Regions from separate parts of the Nocardioides sp. NPDC057767 genome, predicted to be linked through region 2. Evidence: riboswitches for the same ligand, from Rfam matches in the RefSeq annotation. Region 2 holds a riboswitch; the other holds the start of a gene.

Region 1 (4,487 bases), on a different contig from region 2:
GAGCGCCACCCCGAACGGCAACGTCACGATCCAGCCGAGGAGCGTGACCACGGCGACCGCGAGCACGACCCGGAGCAGCCACGGTCCGCGCAGCCGAGCCACCAGGCGCCGTCCGAGCGAGGTGAACCCGAGCACGCAGGCGATCACCAGGGAGACGACGAGCGAGGCCCGGCTGAGCCAGCGCGCGGTGCCGGAGTAGGCCAGCATCCGCTCCAGCTCCTCGGGAGTGAAAACGTCGCGCTCGTCGGGCAGGTCGAGCGGGCCGCCCGGGTAGGGATGCCACGGGATCAACACCCACGCGAGCACCACGAATGCCACCGCGCCGAGGACGAGAACCACCCAGGACGTACGCCGCGTGCTGATCACGACGCAGAGTGTGACAGACGGGCCCGCCAGCGGGCGGTCAGCTCGTCTGTTCCGAAGCCGAAGCTCGCCTGGAGCGCCTTCTCCAGCGGGATGCCGCGGCCGGTCTCCTCGTAGAGGTCGACCAGAGCCTGCTCGCCGCCGGCCTCGGCGAGCACCTCGCAGGCCAGCCAGGCGGCCTCGTACTCGGCTCCGAAGCGCTCCGAGCGGGTGTTGAACTCGGCTTTGCCCGGCAGGTGGTCGGGGGCGCCGTTCTCGCGGACCTGGGCCAGGATCTGGCCGGCGGTCTTGCTCAACGGGAGCTTGGTGTCACGCAGCGCGACGTAGTCGGCGAAGCCCTCGGTGAGCCACATCGGCCGGCGGGTGTTGGTTGCCGCGTCGGTGGCCGCGTGCGTGGCCTCGTGGGTGATGACCACCTGAGCGCCGGGCGCGTCCAGGTCGCCGATGACGCCCTGGTTGACCCACACGTGCAGGGGTGTCTCGGCCTTCGTGGACCCGTCGACGGTCGCGGTCACGGCGGCGACGGCGGTGTAGGTGCCCTGTTCGGCGCCCAGCGCGGAGTCGAGGCCGGTCGTGGGCACCTCGAGAACCAGGCGGGGCTCGTCCCAGGGGATCACCTTGCGGACCTGGGTGACCGCGGCGGCGGCCAGCTCGGCGTAGCGGTCGGCGACCGCGGCCGAGGCTTGCACGATCACGAGGCTCGAGCCGCTGCGGCGCACCTCGACGGGACCGCTCAGCCACAACGGCATCCGGGTGCCCTGGGACGCCGAGAAGCCGGTGATCGCCCCGTCGGCGTCGAAGCCGACCCTGAGCTCCTCGGTCAGCGCCGGGTCGCCCGGGGTGCGCCACGACATCTCCACATCGGCCGTGAAGGAGCCGTCCTGCGCCACGTTGCCCGCCTCGGCGATGTACCTCGCGGTGACGTCCTCGAGGCCGATGGCGTTCGCGTTGCGCACCGCGACCGAGGCGGTGTCCTCGCCGTCGGGCTCCGCCCCCTCACGTACGCCGGTGACCAGCTGCTCCAGCGAGGCCCGCGCGCCCGCGGTGTCGGCGCGAACCACCGGCCCGGTGGTCGGAGTGGGCGCGACGTACTCGCCGCCGCCGGTGAGCCGCCACCCGACGAACCCGGCGAGCAGCATCACCAGCACCAGCACGGCCCCGATGAGGGCGGGGCGGGCCTGGAGGCGGGAAAGAGGAGAGCCGACCGTTCGCACCTGCGAACGATCGGCCTCTTCGGGGTCCTGGGTCAACTCAGCCCGGGCGGACGGCGCCGGTGTAGGGCATCTCGTCGATCGGCGAGACCTTCACACCGGTGCTCGGGTTGGACGCGTGCACCATCTGGCCGTTGCCGATGTAGAGGCCGACGTGGCTGATCGGGCTGTAGAAGAAGACCAGGTCACCGGGAGCGAGCTGGTCGCGCGAGACCTGGGGACCGCTGCTGTACTGCGCCGAGGAGGAGTGCGGCAGCGAGACGCCGGCCTGGCCCCAGGCACCCATGGTGAGGCCGGAGCAGTCCCACGACTCGGTGCCGGTGGCACCGTAGACGTAGGCGTCGCCGACCTGGGCGAGGGCGTAGTCCACGGCCACCTTGGCGCGGCCCGAGGGCGGCGGCAGGTTGGACGGGATGCTGGTGTCGGTGGACTGGATGGCCTCCAGCTCATCGGCCTCGAGCTCGTCGAGCTCGGCCTGGGCCGCCTCGAACTTCTCGTCGATCTCGCTCTTCTTCTGCTGCATGGTCGTCTTGACCTTGGCCATCTGGTCCTTGGCGTCCTCGGTCGCCTCGCGACGCACCTGGAGGGCCTCGGCCTCGGTGTTGTAGCGGGCCAGCAGGTCGGACTGCAGCGCGTTGTAGGACGAGACGGTGGCGAGACCGGCGAGGAACTCCTGCGGGTCCTCGGAGGTGATCACCTGGCCGACGGCAGAGACGTCGGAGCCCTCGAACTGCCGCAGCACGGAGTCGCGGAGCTCGGCGCGGATCTTGTCGAGCTCCTTGCTCTGGCGCTTCTCGTCGGCGTTGAGGTCCTCGAGCTGGTCCTTGAGGTCCTGCAGCCGCAGCTTGGCGTTGCTGTAGTCCTCGTTGGCCGCCTCGGCCTGCGTGTAGAGCTTGTCGACCTTCTTGCGAACGTCGTCGATGTCTGGTTCGGCCTGGGCGGGGGTCGCGGCGGGAATGATCCCGGCGACACCGATGGCGGCGATGCCGGCTGCTCCGGCAATGAGTCGCTTCCGGTCGCGTGTCACGAGCGGACGGTCTCCTTGTGTAGTCGTTGAACGCCTACCGGGTGAGCTGACGGGTTCAGGCACGACCTGCCCTACCACCGCTCCTCGACCTGGTCCCCCAGATCGCCCTTGCGGCGGATGCACCCCAGGTGATCGCACTCCGTGTTGCGGCGTACGACCGGTGTGGTTCCCCGGCTCCTGGCCCGCCCCGAAGCGGGCCTGGACTAAGCGCGACACTCGCGTGAGTCGGTTGACTCACTCCCACGAGCGCCAAGTTCCTGCGCACATTAGCCGACCGGATCCCCCACCTGCCAACCACCCACGCCCAAAAGTTCGGCTACATCCCTTCCACCATCCGCAGCGGCGGGACCAGCCCACCATCGGCGAGCACGTCGAGCGCCCGGCGCTCCTCGTCCTCGATGGTCAGCTCCGGGGGCGGGCCCAGCAGCACGGTGACCACGCAGTCGTGGCACGCCAGTCCGCGCACGAGGCAGGTGTCACAGTCGATTCTCGTCGTCATGCTGCGACGGTCTCACCGACCACCGACATTTTTGCTTTCGTACGGTTGCGTGCGGCGTGTCACCACCATCGCAGCGCGGTATTCGACGCGGCGATCGTCGGCCCGGTCTCTACACTTGACGTATGGAGGTCTCCGCGTACGCGACGCTCCCCGACACGGTCCGGGGACGCATCGTCGCGCTCACGGCCGGGGTGCTTCCCGACGTGGTGCGCCTCCCGCCCGCGCTCAAGCGGATCGCCGACTTCGCCCCTGCCCGGCGCGCCAAGGCCGGCGGTGCGATGATCGCCTCGGTGCTCGAGACCGACGACGAGGTGCGGGAGAAGGTCGGGAGCCAGCTGCGCGCGGCGTACGTCGCCGAGGGCTCGGTCGAGGACCTCACCCTGCCCGAGGATCCGGCCGAGGCGGCCGCCGTCGTGTGGCTCGTCCGGCCCGACGGCTGGGAGGTCTCGCTCAAGGAGGCCCTGGACCGGCTGGACGCGGCCGCGGTCCCGGCGGTCGATGCCGAGGTCGCGCGCCTGCGCGGCAAGCTCGCCGCCGCGGAGGACGAGATCCGTGAGGTGCGCGCCGACCGCAAGGCACGTCTCGACGAGCTCAAGGCCGACAACACCACGCTGCGGCGCAAGCTCGGCGAGGCCCGCGCCGCCGCCCGCGAGGCCGGCACCGGGCTGGACGAGGCCCTGACCGAGGCACGCGAGGCGCTCGCCCGTGCCCAGGACGAGCTGGCCGCTCGCGACCGGCAGCTGCGCCAGCTCCGCAGCCAGGTCGACAAGCTGGAGCGCGAGGCGGCCGCGGAGCGGCGCACCTCGAAGACGGACCGCGAGGACGCCTCGCTGCGGGCCCGGTTCCTGCTCGACACCCTGCTCGACGCGGCCGGAGGGCTCCGCCGCGAGCTCGCTCTGCCCCCGGTCACCGGCACCCCGGGCGAGCGGGTCGAGGCCGAGCTGGCCTCCGCCGACGCCGCCGCGGGCGCCGGCGTCACCAGCAGCGCCCACCTCGAGCAGTTCCTGGCGATGCCCAGGGTCCGGCTGATCGTGGACGGCTACAACGTCTCCAAGGCCCTGTGGCCCGACTCCGCGCTCGATGCCCAGCGGCTGCGGCTGCTGCGCGCGATCGCCCCGATCGCGGCCCGCACCGGCGCCGAGACGACCGTCGTCTTCGACGCCCACTCCGCATCCGTACGCCCCACCGCCGTGCCTCCCCGCGGCGTCAAGGTCCTCTTTTCCCCCGAGGGCGTCATCGCCGACGACGTCATCCGCGACCTCGTCGATGCCGAGCCCGCCGGCCGCATAGTCCTCGTCGCCACCGACGACGCCGAGATCATCAAGGACGTACGCCGCGCCGGCGCCCGCACCGTCCCCCTCTCCTCCCTCTCCCCGCTCCTGGGCTG
Region 2 (4,487 bases):
AGGAGACCACGGTGCCGGTGGGGATGTGCGTCAGCCGGACCGCCGAGTCGGTCGTGTTGACCGACTGGCCACCGGGGCCCGAGGAGCGGTAGACGTCGACCTTGATGTCGTTCTCGTCGATCTCGATCTCGTCGGTCTGCTCGAGCACGGGCACGACCTCGACCGCGGCGAAGGACGTCTGGCGGCGGCCCTGGTTGTCGAAGGGGCTGATCCGCACCAGGCGGTGGGTGCCGGCCTCGACGGAGAGGGTGCCGTAGGCATAGGGGGCGTGGATCGCGAAGGTGGCGGACTTCAGCCCGGCCTCCTCGGCGTAGGAGGTGTCGAAGACCTCGACCGGGTACTTGTTGCGCTCGGCCCAGCGGACGTACATCCGCATCAGCATCTCGGCGAAGTCGGCGGCGTCGACGCCACCGGCGCCGGAGCGGATCGTGACCAGGGCCTCGCGGGAGTCGTACTCCCCCGAGAGCAGGGTGCGGATCTCCAGGCTCTCGACGGCCTTCTTGACCCGGCCCAGCTCGGCCTCGGACTCGGCGAGCGTGTCGGCGTCGCCCTCCTCCTGGGCCATCTCGACCATCAGCTCGAGGTCCTCGATGCGGCTGCTGAGCTCGGTGAACTTGTTGAGCTCGCCCTGCAGCAGGGAGAGCCGTCCGGTGACCCGGGTGGCGTTGTCCTGATCGTCCCAGAGGTCGGGCGCGGCGACCTGCTCGCCGAGGTCGGCGATCTCCTTGCGCATCGCGTCCAGGTCCAGCACCTGGCCGATGGTCTGCATCGTTGCCTGGAGCTGCTTGATCTCGGTGTCGAATTCGGGGCCTGCCACGTCTTACAGGTTACTTGACGCGTGGTGCAGCACCCGATTCGCCGGCCCACATATGCGCTCGCCCTCCGGCAAGGGGAACCGGAGGGCGAGCGCCAGGGGGATATGTGGGGGTCGGCCCGTCGGAACGGGCCCCGAGACTGAGCCGCGAAGGTTCAGGCCTGGTGGATCGAGCCGGCGAACCAGCCGTCCCAGGCAGCCTCCTCACGAACAGCCGTACCCGGCTTGGGGGCGTGCAGCATGATCGCCTCGCCGTTCTCCCAGCGCAGGAAGATGCCGACGTGGTAGACGGGGCTGCCCCAGAACATCAGGTCACCGCGCTGGATCTGGTCGTTCGGGATCGTCGGCAGCGCAGCGGCCTGGTCCCGCGAGACCCGGGGCAGCTCGATGCCGGCGGCGCTGAAGGCGTACTGCGTCAGGCCGGAGCAGTCGAACGCGCTCGGACCGGTGGCACCCCAGACGTACGGGTCGCCGATCTGCTCCGAGGCGACGCTGATCGCCCGCTCGATCTTGCCCTGCTGGCTCGCGGCGAAGGCCTTGGCCTCCGCCTCGGCCCTCTTCTTCGCCTCCGCGGCCTTCTTGGCCGCGATCGCTGCCTTGCGCTTCGCCTCGGCGGCCTTGCGGGCGGCCTCGGCCTTGCGCTGCTGCACCTCGACAGCCCTTTCGAGCTGCTGGATGTCGGTGAGCATCGCCGCGGGGGTGGCCGAGACCTCCAGGGTCGGAGCCTCCACCACCTTGGCCGACTCGACGCTGGACTCGACGCTCGACTCGACGCTCGACTCGACGGACGTCGGCGAGGAGACCGGAGCGGCATTGGCGGCGGGGACCGCCACCAGGGCGCCGGCGGCGATGCCGCTGGCGAGGGTGATGCGGCCGGCGAGCTTGCCGTGGCCGCTGAGCGTCGTCCTGAGCTTGTCGATGGGCGATCCTGCGATCGTCCGTGCGGTCGAGCTGTTCGGCGACCGGAACGGGCGCGCGGTGCCTCGATGGGCAGGACGAGATACGGACTTGGACATGCGTGAGTTCCTTCCCACGCCTGCGAGGTGAGCTGTCGGGTTCGGGCTGAAAGGTGCCCGGCCATCCGTGGATGACTTCACCCCAAGCGACCGTCCGAGTTAGTCGCGTGGAACTTGGGTCCCCCGCTCCTGTCCCATACGTACTGCTGAGTGTGAGGGGTAAGGGGGTTCAGTAGTAGGGGCCGGCGTCCGGAGGGACAGGATTCGGCGTGTACCGGGGCCGGTCGTGCGTTGTGCACGGCTCAACCAAGGTGACACGCGATCTGGAGCGGATCCAATCCCGAATGCTCGCATCTTGGGCACATTCCGCGTGGTTACGCGTGTTTTTGCCGTCGTTTGTGAGTCATCTCACGCACTGAACAGTGGTTTGACGCCGTGTCGAACTTGCGGTTTCTCCCCTGTTTCGAGTCGGCTGCGCCTACTCTCCGGCTTCCAGCCGGAACCCGACTCCGCGGACCGCGACGACCTTCTCCTGGACGCCGGCCGCCTCGAGCTTCTGGCGCAGGCGTCCGACGGTGACGTCGAGGGTCTTGGTCGAGCCGTACCAGTTCTCGTCCCAGACCTCGGCCATCAGCCGGTCGCGGGAGACCACCTTGTCGCGGGAGGCGGCCAGCACGGCCAGGAGCGCGAACTCCTTGCCGGTCAGCGTCACCTCGCGCTCGCCGGCGTAGACACGGTGAGCGGCGACGTCGATACGCAGGGCGTCGTCGTCGGCGCCGGGCTCGACCGGGCCCGAGCGGCGCAGGAGCGCGCGGACCCGGGCCTGCAGGACGGCCAGCGCGAACGGCTTGGCCAGGTAGTCGTCGGCACCGGCGTCGAGGCCGACCACCAGGTCGATCTCGGCGTCACGGGCGGTGAGGATCATGATCCCGCCCTCGTAGCCGTTGTCACGCGCAGCCTTGCAGACCTCGAGCCCGTCCATGTCGGGAAGGCCCAGGTCGAGCAGCACGAGCTCGGCCTCGTAAGGGGGCGCGAGCAGCTCCAGCGCCTTCTTGCCGGAGTCGACCCAGGTGACGTCGTAACCCTCTCGCTGGAGCGTGCGCACCAGCGGAGCGGCGATGTCCTCTTGGTCTTCTACGACGAGCACGGAGTTAGACATGGAGAGAACAATAGTTACAGCCCCGTAGGGCTTGTGAAGAGATCCCCCCTTTCAGATAAGCGCGTGATCACATCGTTAGGTCCGAGCTGATCGATACCGAGCGGATCCTCCGCCCCTTCGGCGACCTCCTCCCACGTGATCGGGGCCGCCACCGTGGGGATCTCCTTGCCCCGCAGCGAGTAGGGACAGATCGTCGTCTTCGATCCCGAGTTCTGTGACCAGTCCAGGAAAACCTTGCCTGACCTGCGACTTTTGGTCATCGTTGCGGTGACTTTACGTGGATGGGCCTTCTGCAGGTCCTCGGCGATCTCCTTGGCCAACGCGGTGGCGACGTCCGGCTCGACGGGCTCCGGCAGGGCGGCGTACAGATGCACTCCCTTGCTCCCGCTGAGCACCGGCGTCGCGGCGAGATCACGGGCGCTGAGGGCTTCGCGCACCAGCAGGGCCACCTCGCAGCACTCCTGGAGACCGGCCGGCTCGCCGGGATCGAGGTCGATCACGATCCGGTTGGCGCCGGCCGGGGTGCCGTCGGCACCGACGGTCCACTGGTGGACGTGCAGCTCCAGCGCGGAGAGGTTGGCGGCCCAGGTGAGCGCCGCCAGGCTGTCGAGGATCGGGAAGGTCAGCGTGCCTTCCTTGTGATCGGCGGCGCGGGAGCCGGTGGTCGGGACGGTGACCGTGCGGACCCAGCTCGGGGTGCCGGCCGGGGCGTTCTTCTCGAAGAACGACATGTCCCCGACGCCGTGCGGCCAGCGGATCCTCGTCACCGCGCGATCCTCGAGCTGGGGAAGGAGAACCGGCGCGACCTGGGCGTAGTAGTTGAGCACCTCCCCCTTCGTCATCCCGGTGCGCGGGTAGAGCACCTTGCTCAGGCTGGTCAGGGTCAGGACGCGGCCGTCGACCTCGACGCGTACCTCTTCTCGGTCGACCATCACAGATCCTCCGGCTCGATGTCCTCGCGGATGCCGATGAAGCTCGGCTGCCGCAGCCGGCCCTTGTAGCTCGCTGCCGCCACCGCGGTGCCGTGGGTCTCCACCTCGACGACGAGGAGCGGCTCGACCCAGTGCGTGCCGCGCGCGTCCACGGACGGCACTCCCCCGTCGGGATCGACGTCGGGCCCGGCGAAGGGGTTCCGGTCGCTCTCGCGGAGCAGCTCCCCGAGGCGCTGTGCCCGCTTGCCGGTGATGCCGCTGCCGACCCGCCCGCGGTAGATCAGGCCGTCCGGCGTCGGCTGACCGACGAGCAGGGCGCCGAGACGCTCGGTGCCGCCCTCGGTGCCGACCTCCGGGCGCCAGCCGCCGACCACGAGCGAGGCCCGGTAGCGGTGGGCCAGCTTCACCCAGTCCTTGCTCCGCTCGCCGGGCCGGTAGCGGCTCCCGCGCCGCTTGGACACGATGCCCTCCAGCCCCTGCGCCTTCGTCACCTCGTGGAGCATGTGGCCGTCGTCGTAGGTCGCGGGCACCTGCCACGAGCCCAGGTCTCCCTCGGCGTGGACCGCCTCGAGCACCTTGCGGCGCTCGGTCCAGGGCTCGTCGATGAGCAGCCGCCCGTCGAGACG

What was found. A riboswitch is a leader RNA that binds a small molecule or an ion and turns the genes downstream of it on or off. The one in region 2 is predicted to bind cyclic di-AMP.
Region 1: another riboswitch for cyclic di-AMP. It lies ahead of ACFVDI_RS22265 (NlpC/P60 family protein); the one in region 2 lies ahead of ACFVDI_RS16690 (C40 family peptidase).

Annotation. Positions count from the first base shown of each region.
Region 1 is NZ_JBHVKJ010000050.1:25,594-30,080, reverse strand. Features, by position in the region: gene ACFVDI_RS22275 (M48 family metalloprotease) at 1-366, opposite strand, end outside; gene ACFVDI_RS22270 (hypothetical protein) at 363-1,577, opposite strand; gene ACFVDI_RS22265 (NlpC/P60 family protein) at 1,615-2,601, opposite strand; cyclic di-AMP (ydaO/yuaA leader) riboswitch at 2,617-2,821, opposite strand; gene ACFVDI_RS22260 (hypothetical protein) at 2,918-3,100, opposite strand; gene ACFVDI_RS22255 (NYN domain-containing protein) at 3,223-4,487, shown strand, end outside.
Region 2 is NZ_JBHVKJ010000030.1:44,697-49,183, forward strand. Features, by position in the region: gene prfB (peptide chain release factor 2) at 1-817, opposite strand, end outside; gene ACFVDI_RS16690 (C40 family peptidase) at 970-1,830, opposite strand; cyclic di-AMP (ydaO/yuaA leader) riboswitch at 1,836-2,007, opposite strand; gene ACFVDI_RS16695 (response regulator transcription factor) at 2,249-2,929, opposite strand; gene ligD (non-homologous end-joining DNA ligase) at 2,944-3,861, opposite strand; gene ACFVDI_RS16705 (DNA ligase) at 3,861-4,487, opposite strand, start outside.